Regions from separate parts of the Mesorhizobium sp. ORM8.1 genome, predicted to be linked through region 3. Evidence: predicted binding sites of a transcription regulator. Region 3 holds the regulator's gene; each other region holds the start of a gene.

Region 1 (5,208 bases), 220 kb from region 3:
TCTATGTCGCGCCGGAAGCCGCGCTTTTCCTGTTCGGCACCGAGATGGATTTCGAGCAGACGACGCTGCGCACCGGCTTCACCTTCCACAACCCGAACCAGAGTTCGGCCTGCGGCTGCGGCGAATCGGTCGAATTGAAGCCTGCCGATCTCAAGGCGCTGGCCGAAGCGCGCGCCTCCGCCTGATTTTCCTTCGCCCCGTTTACGGGGAGAAGGTGGCCCGAAGGGCCGGATGAGGGTAATTTCGTCCTGTCCGATGCTGGCGCCGCCCCTCATCTCTGCCTGCCGGCATCTTCTCCCCGTAAACGGGGCGAAGAAGGCTAATCGACCCACATCCCTGTCCGTTTGTGCCAGTCGGCGATCGACTCCTCCGGATAGACGTCGAAGACCTTGTCCTTTTTGCCGATCACCGGCTCGACCCAGTTGGCCTTGTATTTCAGCATCAGATGCACCTTCTCCGGCGGCTTCGGCAGGTCGCTGTCGATTGCCGAGGCGAAGGGGTGCACCAGCTCCGGCCAGGTCGGGTCGTAGAGCCACAGGGCCGCGCCGCACTTCCTGCAGAAATTGCGCTCGCCGGTCGAGATCTCGCAATGAGGATGCTCGTCGTCCTCGATCTCGGCGCGAAAGACGCCGAGGCTGCGCTTGCCCCTGATGTTCATGGTTTCGTAGTCGGCGCCGAGATTGATGGCAAAACCGCCACCGCCCTGCTGCTTGCGGCAGATCGAGCAGTAGCAGAGCATGAACGGCACCGGCGTGTGGCTTTCCACCTCGAAGCGGACGGCGCCGCAGCGGCAGGAGCCTTTGAGCAGGACAGGCATGAAGGTACTCCGTTTCCAGATTTCAACTTGTCAGCATGCTTTTGGTTGCGGCCATGACAAGACCGGAAGCCGGTGACATGATAGCGCCATGGACAATGAACGCATCGCCGAATTGTTCGAGGGGCTAGGCTCGGTCAGCATCCGCAGGCTGTTCGGCGGCAAGGGCATCTATTTCGACGGCGTGATCGTGGCCATCGTGCTGCGCGGCGAGTTGCTGCTCAAGGCCGACGAGCAGAGCGCGCCGGACTTCGAGGCCGCCGGCTGCAAGCAGTGGACCTATACCGGCTCACGGCATGGCAAGCAGGTCGCGATGCCGTATTGGAGCATTCCCGACAGCGCGCTTGACGATCCCGACGAGATGAATGTCTGGGCGCGCCGCGCGCATGAGGCCGGACGAAGGGCGGGGAAGTGAGGCCTACAGCGCCTTGGCAATCTCGGCCGCCAGCCGCGCATTGTTCTCGACCAGCGCGATGTTGGTCTTGAGGCTGCGGCCGCCGGTCAGTTCCAGGATTTTTCCCAGCAGGAACGGCGTCACCGCCTTGCCAGTGACGTTCTGCGCTTCCGCGGCCTTCTGCGCGGCCTCGATGTAGCCGGCCATCTCGTCGGCTGGGATTTCGTCATTCTGCGGCACCGGATTGGCGATCAGGATGCCACCGCCCAGGCCCAGCGCGGACCGAGTCTCGTAGAACCGCGCGATTTCTTCCGCCTTGTGCAGGGTGAGGGGGCGCGGAAGCGCGATTGCCGCGACCAGAAGGCCGGCATGGTCTCGCAGGCGTGGCCGACCACGGGCACGCCGCGCGTCTCCAGCACTTCAAGCGTCTTTTCGATGTCGAGGATCGCCTTGGCGCCGGCCGAGACGACGATGACAGGGGTGCGCGCCAACTCATCCAGGTCGGCCGAGATGTCGAAGCTCTTTTCCGCGCCCTTGTGGACGCCGCCGATGCCGCCGGTGGCGAAGACCGTTATCCCGACCATATGCGCGGCGATCATCGTGGCGGCGACTGTGGTGCCGCCGGTACGGCCTTGCGCCACCGCAAAGCCGAGATCGGCGCGCGACAGCTTCATGGCGTCGCCGGTCATGGCCAGCGATTCGCGCTCGCCATCGGAAAGCCCGATCTTGATGCGGCCGTTGACCACGGCGATCGTCGCCGGCACGGCGCCACCGTCGACGATGATCTGCTCGACCTTGGCCGCCATCGCGCCATTGTCGGGATAGGGCATGCCGTGGGTGATGATGGTGCTTTCGAGCGCCACCACCGGCTTGCCGGCGCGGAGCGCTTCGGCGACCGGCGGATGGATGTCGATGAACGGGCTGGCGGTTTGCGGTGTCATGTCTGTCTCCGATCCGGAGAATTGAGCTCCGGCAAGATGATTCTTTGGCCCTATGCCACTTCCCGCGCCTGCGGCACAAGGGCGAGCGCCTGCGCGAAGCTCGCCACCGTGAAGGCCGGCACGGCCTCGACGCCCTCGATGGCAAGCATTGCCGCGGCGAGGCCCTCGCGCAGGGCGGAGCGCAAGGGCAGTCCGCGCAGCATCGCGGCGACCGTGGCGCCGGTCAACGCATCGCCGGCGCCGGTGACGTCGGCAATCCGGCGTGGCGCGGGCGGATCGATTTCGAACATGCCGCTGTCGTCGAAGCCCAGCACCGGGGCGCTGCCGGCCGTGATCACGCCGGCGCCGAGGCCGGCCTGCCTCAGTCTGCCGACGGCGTCCCCGTCCGACAGATCGGCGCCGGCAAGTGCTGCCACTTCGCGGCGGTTCATGAAGAGCAGCGACAGCGCGCCAAGCAGCGGCGCCAGGCGGACGACCTTGGCCGGCGAGACGGCGATGGCAAAGACCGGACGGTCGCCGGCCAGCGCCGTCAGCCGCTCCAGCGCCGCCGTCGGCAAATTGGCGTCGCACAAAATGGCGTCGGCGGCGCCGATCGCCTCGCGCACCTTGGCGCGTCTTATCTGCTTGGGAAAAGCGAGATCGTAGAGCGCCATGTCGGCCAGGCCGACGATCAGCTCGCCCTCTGCGTCGATCAAGGCAGTATAGCTCGGCGTGACGCGGTCGAGGAACACCACCGAGAGGTCGGTTATCCCGGCATCGTCGATGGCCGAGGCAACTGTGTCTGCCGCCGCGTCGCCGCCGCGCACGGACATCAGCGATGCCGACACGCCGCGCTTCACCACGCTGCGCAACGCGTTGAAGACAACCCCGCCGACATCCTCGCGCATGACGCCCGGATTGGAGGCGGCGGGCACATAGGCGCCCGAGACCTGGCCGCGGCGGTCGATGTGGGCGCCGCCCAGCGCCAGGATTGTCGGGGATGTCGGCATGCGGTGGGATTACCTTGTTGATCGTTCGGTCGCGCACACTAGATTTCCGCTCACCGCCTCGCAATGTTCGCGCAGGGCTTCGCGATCGGCAGCGATTCGGGGCCGGGGGCTTGCGTCGCTTCTGGACCAGTCGCCGCGGCCGCGACTAACCCTGGTGAGACAAAAATAGAACAAATCCAGATATTGATTGTTTTTCAAATGTTTGTTGCCACTTGCCAAATGAGAACAAAAAAGGTACAAACTAATAAGGATTACGGATTGTCCGGCCTTCATTGACGACCAAGGGGTGATGTATCATGGCTCAGAATTCTTTGCGGCTTGTAGAGGACAAGGCAGTGGACAAATCAAAGGCTCTGGATGCGGCGCTGTCGCAAATCGAGCGCGCCTTCGGCAAGGGCTCGATCATGCGGCTCGGCGCCAACGAGCAGGTAGTCGAGATCGAAACCGTGCCAACGGGATCGCTTGGCCTCGACATCGCGCTCGGCGTCGGCGGCCTGCCGCGCGGCCGCATCGTCGAAATCTACGGGCCGGAAAGCTCGGGCAAGACGACGCTGGCGCTGCACACGGTGGCGGAAGCCCAGAAAAAGGGCGGCATCTGCGCCTTCGTCGATGCCGAACACGCGCTCGATCCGGTCTATGCCCGCAAGCTCGGCGTCGATCTGGAGAACCTCCTGATCTCGCAGCCCGATACCGGCGAGCAGGCGCTGGAAATCTGTGATACGCTGGTGCGCTCCGGCGCCATCGACGTGCTGGTGGTCGATTCGGTCGCGGCACTGACGCCGCGCGCCGAAATCGAAGGCGAGATGGGCGATTCGCTGCCGGGTCTGCAGGCCCGCCTGATGAGCCAGGCGCTGCGCAAGCTGACCGCCTCGATCTCGCGCTCCAACACCATGGTCATCTTCATCAACCAGATCCGCATGAAGATCGGCGTCATGTTCGGCTCGCCGGAAACCACCACCGGCGGCAATGCGCTGAAATTCTACGCCTCGGTGCGCCTCGACATCCGCCGCATCGGCTCGGTCAAGGACCGCGACGAGGTCGTCGGCAACCAGACCCGCGTCAAGGTGGTCAAGAACAAGCTGGCCCCGCCCTTCAAGGTGGTCGAGTTCGACATCATGTATGGCGAGGGCGTGTCGAAGACCGGCGAATTGGTCGATCTCGGCGTCAAGGCCGGCGTCATCGAGAAGTCGGGCGCCTGGTTCTCCTACAATTCGCAACGCCTCGGCCAGGGCCGCGAGAACGCAAAGCTGTTCCTGCGCGACAATCCCGACACCGCGCGCGAGGTCGAGCTGGCGTTGCGCCAGAATGCCGGTCTGATCGCCGAGAAATTCCTCGAAAATGACAGATCCGAGGGCAATGGCGATGACGGTTTCGAGGACGAAGCCGGCGCCGTGTAAGATGCTGGACCCCAGCAATGTCCGGAATAATGCCGACAGTTAGCTGGCTTGGCCGGAGTTCGGCCACAATCCTGGCATATCGGCATATGCTTATGTAATTGAGTTCTGTAGTACCGCGTTCCTGAACCGCCGGCCCTCGTGCCGGCGGTTTGCGTTTTAAGCGCCGGAATTCGAGCGCGGGGCTCTCTGGCTTGGCTTAAAGCGCGTCGCGCTGAAACGGATTCAGGCGACGCGCAGGCTTTGTTTTTGCGCATATCGTTTCCCCAAAACCGCTGCGCAGTTTTGGGCGACATGCTTAGTCCCGTGTTTCTGGACAGGGCCAAGGCCTATCGCTAAAAGGCCAATCCATCTCTTTGTTTCGACGCAATTCCGGACGGAGGGTTACGGCGAAGTCGCCGAACTTAACCGCTTCGCACTTTTCCTGGAATTGCTTTAGACACAAAACCCATTGCCGCCGGCCGTGCCGGCGGTTTTCGTGAAAAGGCAGTATGCAATGGTTGGCGTGAACGAGATCCGGTCGACATTCCTCGACTACTTCCGCAAGGAAGGGCACGAGATCGTCGCCTCGAGCCCGCTGGTGCCGCGCAACGATCCGACATTGATGTTCACCAATGCCGGCATGGTACAGTTCAAGAACGTCTTCACCGGCCTGGAGAAGCGTCCCTATTCGCGT
Region 2 (5,208 bases), 1.2 Mb from region 3:
GCCGCAAGTGCCGATCCTCACGGGCTTGCCGTCGGCGGTGATCCACGCGTAGACGGCTTCGCCGAACTCGCAAATTTTCTGGTCGGTTATGGTCACCCGGATCGACGATTTGTCCCGGCTGAGCCGCATTTCCGCCGCCGGCTTGAACTGCTCGCGATCGAGAAACATTCGCTCTCCCAATGTATGTCGCCCAGAAGTGCGCAGCGGCTCTGGGACAACGACATGCATCAAAACAAAGACTTGAAGCGTGTCCGCAACTGGCATGAGCAACGCGAACGGTCCGTGCGGTGTTTCACGCAGCGGTCGAAAAAGTTTCACGGGATTCCCTGACAGCGGCGCGCTGTGAGAATGCAAGGCACATCATCAACCGTCCATTCATCCCTTCACCGCTAGTGTTGGCGGCTGATCCTGGCCAAAACTCGCGAGTGACCGTGTTCGCTTTCATCGACTTCAAGGCGGTGCTGATCATCGCCCTCATCTTCATTCCGCTGGAGCATTTGCTGCCGCTGCATCGTGAGCAGTCGCTAACGCGCAAACACTGGCTGAACGACGTCTTCTGGATGCTTTTCAACGGCATCCTCATCAAATTGGGCATGCTGGTGGTGGTCGGTACCGTGATGCTGTCGATCGCGGGTGTCGTTCCGGAAGCCGTCGCTGCTACGGTTCAATCGCAGCCGGTCTGGCTGCAGGTGGTCGAGGTTCTGCTGATTGCCGATACGGGTTTCTATCTTGCGCACCGTACCTTCCACGCGATACCGTTCCTGTGGCGTTTCCACGCCGTCCATCACTCGATCGAGGAGATGGACTGGCTTGCCGCGCACCGCGTGCATCCAGTGGACCAGGTCCTGACCAAAGCGGCCTCATATATTCCGGTGTTCGCGCTGGGTTTTTCCACCGAGGCGTTTCTGATCTATGCGCTGATCTATCACTGGCAGTCCGTATTCATCCACACGAACACCCGCATCAAATTCGGGCCCCTGAAATTGCTTCTCGCCTCGCCGCAGTTCCACCACTGGCATCATGCCAACGAGCCTCAGGCCTATGACAAGAATTTCGCGGCACAGCTGCCGTTCATCGACCTGATCGGCGGCACCTTGTTCATGCCGGAGCACATGCCGAAGAAATACGGCGTCGACGAGCCGGTGCCGCAGCTCTACCACCAGCAGCTCATCTATCCGTTTGTCGCCGATACCGAGCCGGCCGCGCCCATCGCCGAGGCAGCGCCGGCCGCCGCCAAGGCGGAATAGCATAAAACCCGCCGAACGTCGGCGGGCTCTGCAGCGCATCTGCCGAGACTCACGCTCAGGCGGCAAAACCGCCATAACCGCGTGCCACCGGCTTCACCGAAATGATCGGCTGCTCGGCGGGCCACAGCACGCCTGCCGTCACCGCGAAGGTGATCAGCGCATCGCGTGCCGCTTCAGCGGAGATTTCACCCGCACGCGCGGCCTCGCAGGCCTTTACAGCGGCGCCGTAGCTGAGGCGCCGGCGCGACGGCGGGAATTCGGTCAACAAGTCGTGCATGTCGGACAGCGAGGCAATCATGCGCTTGTGGCCAGCGCCGACGCTGACGGCGACCGGAGTGAAGAACATCCTGTCGTACATTCGGACCTCGTCAATTGGCTGCGCGGGATGGCGGGGCTGTCATCCTGCGGTCTGGTGGGACGCGCTGACAACGCATCGTGCGCCGAGAGGTTCCGCACATGTCGACTTTTCTCAGGCAGAGGCCCGCCTGGCCATCGCACAACAAGGGGTCGGGCCGCTGCCTGTGCCGGCAACGGCTCGATCCGAAACGTCAGTTCGCAAACCTACCAGTCATTGCCCCTGCAGACCTTGACCTCGCGGATCACCGGGCGCCCGTGATGCCAACGCTTCTCGATCTGTATGCGGCATCTGCGATCGTGCCAGCGGTCGCGGTCCCGCCAGCGGTCGCGGTCGCGCCAGTGGTCGCGGTCTCGATGGTGGTGGCGCCAGTAGCGTTCATCATGGCGCATATTGTCGTTGTCCGTGGTGATCACCAGGCTTGCCGCCTTCGACGGCACGGACATCGCCGGGAGAGCCGAAATGGACATTGCAGCCGCAATGGCTGCGAGCATAAGGGTCTTCATAAATCCCACTCCTCTGACTGGAACCAGCTAACAAAAAAGTTCTTACGGGAATAAAGTTCTGACGGGAAAAGCTTTCGCGCCGTGGAAGGTTCCATGGCGTCTTTTGGAAAAATGACTGGCCGCATTCTCGGGAATGGTTACCGGGACGATCGCAAGTGTTTGCCGGCGGGACTGAAAGTCCGAACAAATACAGCGCGTTGCCCAGCTTCGGCGCGGCCGTGATTGTTGATTGGCGACTTATTTCCACATGCCGCGCATGCGCGCGCCGAGATCGACCTTGACCCCCGGCCTCTGGCGCGGGTCGTCCTTGAGGGCCGCACTTGCCCAGGACGACTGCTCGAAGGCCGAAAGCATCGAAGCGGGGATGAAGCGGGTGCGCGAAGCATAGACATGGCGGTCGCCGCGCGCCGGCTGGTTGTGCGGATAAAAGCGCTGCGGCACCACCAGATGCAGGCTGTCCTTGGCCCGCGTCATCGCTACATAGAGCAGCCGGCGCTCTTCCTCGATATCTTCCTTGGTGCCGACGCCGAGATCGGCCGGAATGCAGCCGTCGACGGTGTTGAGCACAAACACGTTCTTCCATTCCTGGCCCTTGGCCGAATGGATGGTCGACAGGATGAGATAGTCCTCGTCGCGATGCGGCGGTCCGGCCTGGTCGCTGGTGGCGTCCGGCGGATCGAGCGTCAGCTCGGTCAGGAAACGTTCGCGTGACGGATAGCCGGCCGCGATCTGCTCGAGCTGCAAGAGGTCGGCGCGCCGCGTGATCGCGTCCTCATGGATGCGCTCCATATGCGGCTCGTACCACAGCCTGATCCGCTCCAGGTCGGCCGGCCATTTGGGGCCGGTGCGCAGCCCGCTGTAGATGTCGAGGAACACCGGCCAGTCCCCAGCCGCGCGCTGCGGCGGCCGGAAGCGGGCAAGGCCCAGCGTCTCGTCCAGCGACGTCGCCATCGCCTCGACGATCTGCGAGGCGGCCGAAGGGCCGATCCCCGGCATCAATTGCAGGACGCGAAAACCGGCGACGCGGTCGCGCGGATTCTCGGCGAAGCGCAGCATCGCCAGCATGTCCTTGACATGCGCGGCGTCGAGGAATTTCAGGCCGCCGAATTTGACGAACGGTATGTTGCGGCGCGTCAGCTCCACTTCCAGCGGGCCGCTGTGGCTGGAGGTGCGGAACAGCACCGCCTGCGCCTTCAGCGCCGTGCCGGCCTCGCGCTCGGCAAGGATCGCCTGGCAGACGTAGTTGGCCTGTTCGCCCTCGTCGCGCACGCTGACCAGCTGCGGCTTGTGCGACGACCGGCGCTCGGTCCAGAGGTTCTTGGTGAAACGCTCGCTGGCCTCGCCGATCACCTTGTTGGCGGCGGCCAGGATCGTCTCGGTCGAGCGGTAATTGCGCTCCAGCATGACGATCTCGGCGCCTTGCGCGAACTGCTTTGGGAAATCGAGGATGTTGCGAACTTCCGCGGCGCGGAAGGAATAGATCGACTGCGCGTCGTCGCCGACCACGGTCAGGCCCGCGCCGTCCGGTTTCAGCGCCAGCAGGATCGAGGCCTGCAGCCGGTTGGTGTCCTGGTATTCGTCGACAAGCACATGGTCGAAGCGCGAGGAAAGATGCGCCGCGATCTCCGGCTCCGCCGCCATCTGCGCCCAGTAGAGCAGGAGGTCGTCGTAATCGAGCACGTTCTGCGCCTGCTTGGCCTCGACATAGGCCGCGAACAGCGCCTTGAGCTGCTCCGCCCAGGCCGCGCACCAGGGGAAGGCGGCGCCCAGCACTTCGCCCAATGGCGCCTGCGCGTTCACCGCGCGCGAATAGATCTGCAGGCAGGTGCCCTTTGTCGGGAAGCGGCTTTCGGTCCTGGAAAACCCCAGCTCGTGCCGGGCAAGGTTCATCAGGTCGGCCGAATCCTCGCGGTCGTGGATGGTGAAGGCCGCAGCGAGGCCGATCTGCTCGGCATAGTCGCGCAACAGCCGGGCGCCGATGCCATGGAACGTGCCGGCCCAGGCCAGCGCATCGGCGATGATGGCGGCGTCGCGGCCCAACACCTCGCCGGCGATGCGCTCGACGCGCTTGGCCATCTCGGACGCCGCGCGGCGCGAGAAGGTCATCAACAGGATGCGGCGCGGATCGGCGCCCTTGACGATCAGATGCGCCACGCGATGCGCCAGCGTGTTGGTCTTGCCGGAGCCGGCGCCGGCGATCACCAGCAGAGGCGCCGCCACCTTGCCGTCGCCATGCATCACCGCCAGCCGCTGCTCGTCGTTCAGCCGGATAAGGTAAGCGGGTGCTTCAAAGGACGAATCACGGGCGGCAAGGTTCATCGCCCATCAAGCATCGTTTCCGCTTTGTTCGCAACGGGATAAAGCCGGTCTCCTTGCACCGGCGATTCGCGAAACCCGATACGACAGCCAATCTCCCCCTCGTGGGGGAGATGCCCGGCAGGGCAGAGAGGGGCGCTGTCCCGCCGGCATAGGGTCAATGGCCAAGCGTATCGCGATCGATGGAGTCAACAGGCTTGGTCCAGACTAAAAGTGGCAAGGCCGAGATCTTTCGCGCCCCTCTCTATCCTGCCGGCCATTTCCCACGAGGGGAAGATCGGCTAACGTCTACCTCCTCGGCTCGACCCCCATCCTCGCCGATTGCCGCCGCAGCGCTCGCCTCTCGTCGCCGGGCATCTCCAGCGGCGCGACGTCACCCGGCACTTCCTCGACGATCCGCATCGTGACGCGATAGGCGGCGTAGGCAAACAGGCCTATCAGCAGCAGCCGTATCATGGTGATCTCCTGAAGCAGTTGGTTCGGTTGGCAGGTCAACCGCAGCCCGGGCGATTGGTTCCAGCCGTTTCTCGCAACCAAACCGCCGCCGCTTCGTTTGCCCTCGAGGAAAGGGGCGAACGAGAGGAGGTTGTCATGACGAAGCTTCCTGTGCTGCTGGCTCTTGCGGCAGGGCTCGTGCTCGCCGCCTGCGACAACAGCACGCCGCCGACCAAGGCGCCGGGCGACACGATCAACCAGGCCGACAAGAACCCGGTGCCGAATTCTGCCACCAGCGGCGATCAGCCGGGCACGCCGGCAAAGCAATAAGGTGAGATGTTGGCGCGGG
Region 3 (5,208 bases):
AGGCGCCGGTGCCCAGGATGTCTTCCAGCACCTCGACCGCGTCCCAGACATCGCGATAGCCGACATAGAGCGGCGTGAAGCCGAAGCGAATGGTGGACGGCGCGCGGAAATCGCCGATCACGCCACGTTCGATCAAGGCGCGCATGACCTGGTAGCCATGCGGATGGGCGAACGAAACCTGGCTGCCGCGTTGGGCGCCGTCGCGCGGGCTTTCCAGCTCGAGGCCGTAGGCGCCGCATTTGGCTTCGACCAACCGGATGAACAGATCCGTCAATGCGACGCTCTTATCGCGCACGGCGTTCATGTCGACCTCGTCCCAGAGATTGAGCGCGCCTTTCAGCGCCCGCATCGACAGCACCGGCTGCGTTCCGCACAGGAACCGGCGGATGCCCGTACCGGCGGCATAGCCCTGCTCGAACGCGAAAGGCCTTGCATGACCCCACCAGCCGTTGAGCGGTTGATGGACCTCGCGATGGTGACGGTTCGCGGCATAGATGAAGGCCGGCGCGCCCGGCCCGCCATTGAGGTATTTGTACGTGCAGCCGATGGCGAAATCGGCATTCGAGCCATCGAGGTCCACCGGCAGCGCACCGGCGGTGTGACAGAGATCCCAGACGATCAACGCACCAGCCTGGTGGGCCTTGCGCGTCAGGGCCGCCATGTCGCGCAACCGTCCGGACTTGTAGTTGACGTGGTTGACCAGGATGACCGCAACTTGGCTGTCGATCAGTTCCTCGATCGTCGGGGCGTCGACGCCTTCCAGCCGCAGCACCGTGCCGGGGCGTGTCGAGGCCGCGCCTTCCGCCATGTAGAGGTCGGTTGGAAAGCTGTCGCCCTCGGCAACAATGACCGACCGTTCAGGCCGCATCGCCAGCGCTGCATGCAAAACCTTGTAGATGTTGATCGAAGTCGTATCGCAGACGACGGTCTGGCCAGGTGCCGCGCCGATCAAGCGCCCGAGCTGGTCGCCCAATTCGACCGGCATGTCGAACCAGCCGGCGGTGTTCCAGGCGCGGATCAGATCCTGCGCCCATTCACGCCTGGCGGCGTTCTCGATCTCGGTGAAGACATCGGGTGAAGCAGCGCCCAGCGAATTGCCGTCGAGATAAATGACCCCCTCCGGCAGCACGAAGCGATCGCGCATGGCGCGCAACGGATCGGCGGCGTCCATCGCCTCGACAGACGCCAGATCAGGAATTCCCGTCATAGTGCAATCGCCTCCCGTTTGGACCCGACGCAGCGCATGACGCCGCCGGCCAGCCATGCGCGGTTTGTCTCACCGCCGTCCACGATCCGGCAAGACCCTTTTGTCCTTGTCCGCTGGTCCATCGATGCCAGCGATAGACCGCAGCATTGCCAAAGTTGGCATTTTGAGTTCGTTTCGTTCACGGTGCCGCATGTAAACTGGGGTGCAGAGCTCATCCCGCCCTGCGCATCCGCGATGCTGATGCCCTATCTCTTATGAACGATGGGGTTGTAAAATGGAACGGAATCAAGACCTAAGGCTCAGCCGGCCGTCGCGGCGGCGCCCAAGCGGGCGCAACATGGTTTCGACTGTCCTAACAAATTCACTAAACTTTAAACGGTTGCGGAACACAACTGGAACAGATAGTGTTTGTTCTGGGTTTGTTTTTCTGATTCTGGTTTCAGAACCCGTGGGGGTCGCCGATGCTGACGCGCAAACAACATGAACTCCTGATGTTCATCCACGAACGTCTGAAGGAGAGCGGCATTCCTCCGTCCTTCGACGAAATGAAGGAAGCGCTCGACCTTGCATCGAAGTCCGGCATCCATCGGCTGATCACGGCGCTGGAAGAACGCGGCTTCATTCGCCGGCTGCCCAACCGGGCGCGCGCGCTTGAAGTGCTGCGGCTGCCCGATTCGATCGCGCCCGGCCTCAATGCCGCGAGGAAGTTTTCGCCAAGCGTCATCCAGGGTGGCCAGGGTCAAGGCAATCTCGGCCGGCAGATCAAGCCTGCTGCATCGTCGCGCGCGCCGTCGCCCAGCAATGACGACGATGCGATCTCGGCCGTGTCGATCCCTGTGATGGGCCGTATCGCCGCCGGTGTACCGATCGACGCCATCCAGCACCGGACGCATTCGATCTCGGTGCCGCCGGACATGATCATGGGCGGCGAGCATTACGCGCTCGAGGTCAAGGGCGATTCGATGATCGAGGCCGGCATCTTCGATGGCGACACCGTCATCATCCGCAACGCCGATACGGCGAGCCCGGGCGAGATCGTGGTGGCGCTGGTCGACGACGAGGAAGCGACGCTCAAGCGCTTCCGCCGCAAAGGCGCCTCGATCGCGCTCGAAGCCGCCAACCCGGCCTATGAGACGCGCATCTTCGGGCCTGACCGCGTCAAGGTGCAGGGCAAGCTGGTCGGACTGATCAGGCGCTACTGAGCCGGTTGGGCGGGCTTCGCATCCGTCCTCTCCGGCTTTTTGTACGGCGGTAGCCCCTCGCCTCGCGGGTGTATTTCCGCTGCTCGTGCCAGGGCCGGTACGGCTGCTCGACGGCGTAGCGAATGACTGGCCGCGCCGTTGCCGACTGCGTGTCGAAGAAGACGGCCGCGCTGCCGTCACGCGCGAGCTGTCGCTTGGTGACGACGAGAATGCGCGGATCCCAGCAAGGATTGTAGGCGGTGGCGTCGTTGATGACGATAAGGTCGGCGAAGCCGCAGGCTGGGCGGGCGCTGTCGCGTGTCTCGGCGAGCGCCACGATCGCGCCGGACGGATGCCTGCCGATGCACAGGTCGCCAGTGCAGTAGAAGGGCGAGCCCGGTGGCAAATCGACTGGATCGGCGACGTCCAACGCGCCTTTGGCGAACATCTCCGGCGGCACGATTGCCCCGGCCTGCAGTGCTCGCTTCCAATTGTCGGTGGTGAATTCGTTGGAGCGTTCACGGTTGATGGCAAGCTCGCCGCCACCGATCGGCATCGCTACCAGATGCGCGTCCTCCGAAATGAGAAGGTCAGGCGTGCGGACGTGCGGAATCGCCAACAAGGCGGCGAGCGCGAAAGGCACGGCCGCGAACCTGAGCCAGGTGGTCGCCATGGTGGCGATGACAAGCGCGATGGTCGCCAACAGCACCGACTGGATCGAGATCAAGCCGACGGCGTCGACCGGCGAGCGCTCGGAAAGCCACGCCGAAATCGCCACCATCGCCGTCAGGCCCTTGCCCATCACATAGAGGAATGGACCGTCGAGACCGAAGGGCATGGCCAATGCGCTGAGCACCGCAAACGGCATCACGATCAGCGAGACGATCGGCATGACCGCGAGGTTCGCAACCACGCTGAGCGGCGATACGCGCTGGAAGTGCCAGATGGCAAACAACACCGTCGCACTGCCGGCGATCAGCGATGTCATCGCCGCGCCGCCGACACCAACAGCCAGTTTTCTCGACCAGAAACCCAGGAATGAAAGCTTTGCCGGCGGCGCCCGTATTTTGCCGGCGCGGTAGTCCGCCCAGCCGGCATAGACGCCGACGAGCGCCGCGGTTGCGGCAAACGACATCTGGAAGCTCGGGCCGACCACCTCGTGCGGCGACACCAGGATGACGGCGATCGCCGAGATCGCCAGATTGCGCATGGTCAGCGCCGCGCGGTCGAAGAGCACCGCAACCAGCATCACCGCCAGCATGATGAAGCTACGCTCGGCCGCGACCACGATGCCGGAAATGACGAGGTATGCGGCGATCGAGAGCAGCGCTATTGCCGCGGCGTATTTCTTGACGGGCCGGCGTGACGAAAAATCCGGAAACAGCGCGAAGGCGCCGCGCAAGAGCACCATGATCGTGCCGGCGACCAGCGCCATGTGCAGGCCCGAGATCGAGATGATGTGATAGATGCCGGTGCGCCGCATGGACTCGTTGATCTCTTCGGGAATGCCGGCGCGCACGCCGACAATCAACGCGGCGGCGATCTCGCCTTCTGAGCCGCCGATATTGCTCCGGATGTGGTCGGCAATCCCTTCCCGCGCGTTCTCGATGGCCAGGGCGATGCCGGCGCCAAACGGCGCTTCGGCTGTTGCTGAAACCAATTTTGGATCGCCCAGGAAAAATCCGCTGCCGCCGATGCCGGTAAAATAGCTGTCGAAGGAAAAGTCGTAGCTGTCCGGCCGCACCGGCCCTGTCGGTGGCAAGAGCTTGGCGTAGCCGGTCAAGATCGATCCTGCTCGCATATCAGGCGGGATCCGACGCGCAGACAACCTGACGCGGTCCGGCACGTAGCGCAGCGTCGGATGCTCGGTCGACATGACGTCGATGGTCAGCCTGACGCGGCCATTGGCCGTCGGCTCGGCGATGACCAGGCGGCCGGTCAGCCGGGTCTGGATTTCGGAGCCGAGCATCGGCGTTGCCGCGCGCCATGTCTCGACCTTGGCGGCCAGAAAGCCCAGGGCGCAGAACAGCGTGGCCATGAAGATGAGATGCGTTCTCGGCCAGGAACGGAAACCGACCGCGCACACGGCCATCAAGGCCACCGTCGCAAGCGGCCTGTAGAGATCGGGCTCGGTGCTGAGCGAGAAGTAATAGATGACGCCGGCGGCCAGGAACACCGGCACCAGCAGGAAGCCGATGCCGCGATCGAGTTCCGTGGTCGCGGCAGTGCCGACGCCTTGCCGCAATGCCGGAAGCGAAAAACGGCGAAGCTGCTTGCGCAGCGTGATGATCGATGCCGGCAAAACCTTGCGTGGCGCGTCGCGGTTTTGCGGTAAGATTTCAGTCGGGGTAGGTGGAGGCGCCGGGAGTAAAACCGGCGCCGCTTCGGCGGCGCTGACGTCGGCAAACAGCAGGCGCTCGCTAACGCCAACTGCCGTCCCCTCGCCCTCTCCCTCGCCCCGGCCACGTCCAGCCATCGGGTCTGCCCCTTGCGCCCAAGACCGCCTATGCTACATGAACCCGCATCGCGCGAAAGTCCGCGCGAAAAATGCCTGTTTTCAGCGCCGCTTCGAGAGTTCCATGTCCGACAAGGTCGTCACCCGCTTTGCCCCCTCGCCGACAGGCTATCTGCATATCGGCGGCGCGCGCACGGCGCTGTTCAACTGGCTCTATGCCAAGCATACCGGCGGCACGATGCTGCTGCGCATCGAGGACACCGATCGTGAGCGCTCCACGGAGGCGGCAACGGCTGCGATCCTCGACGGGCTCACGTGGCTCGGACTTTCCTGGGACGGCGAGGCCGTCTCGCAGTTCGAGCGCG

What was found. Region 3 encodes LexA, which represses DNA repair genes until DNA is damaged. Its sites were predicted from a motif close to TGTTCNNNNTGTGTTCNG; they were not measured.
Region 1: recA (recombinase RecA) is a predicted target of LexA. The motif match lies at 3,360-3,377, and genes of this name have one in related genera.
Region 2: ACVDG8_RS05840 (ATP-dependent helicase) is a predicted target of LexA. The motif match lies at 4,442-4,459, and genes of this name have one in related genera.

What each region holds. Positions count from the first base shown of each region.
Region 1 is NZ_CM132600.1:7,117,383-7,122,590, forward strand. It holds gene sufA (Fe-S cluster assembly scaffold SufA) at 1-185, shown strand, start outside; gene ACVDG8_RS35460 (GFA family protein) at 320-817, opposite strand; gene ACVDG8_RS35465 (TfoX/Sxy family protein) at 906-1,229, shown strand; partial or broken gene ACVDG8_RS35470 (pseudouridine-5'-phosphate glycosidase) at 1,233-2,149, opposite strand; gene ACVDG8_RS35475 (carbohydrate kinase family protein) at 2,200-3,138, opposite strand; gene recA (recombinase RecA) at 3,435-4,535, shown strand; gene alaS (alanine--tRNA ligase) at 5,029-5,208, shown strand, end outside.
Region 2 is NZ_CM132600.1:1,108,956-1,114,163, reverse strand. It holds gene ACVDG8_RS05860 (hypothetical protein) at 1-168, opposite strand, end outside; gene ACVDG8_RS05855 (sterol desaturase family protein) at 432-1,247, shown strand; gene ACVDG8_RS05850 (DUF982 domain-containing protein) at 1,303-1,605, opposite strand; gene ACVDG8_RS05845 (hypothetical protein) at 1,809-2,108, opposite strand; gene ACVDG8_RS05840 (ATP-dependent helicase) at 2,346-4,427, opposite strand; gene ACVDG8_RS05835 (hypothetical protein) at 4,713-4,880, opposite strand; gene ACVDG8_RS05830 (hypothetical protein) at 5,016-5,189, shown strand.
Region 3 is NZ_CM132600.1:7,339,434-7,344,641, reverse strand. It holds gene kynU (kynureninase) at 1-1,207, opposite strand, end outside; gene lexA (transcriptional repressor LexA) at 1,669-2,409, shown strand; partial or broken gene ACVDG8_RS36595 (ComEC/Rec2 family competence protein) at 2,403-4,864, opposite strand; gene gltX (glutamate--tRNA ligase) at 4,968-5,208, shown strand, end outside.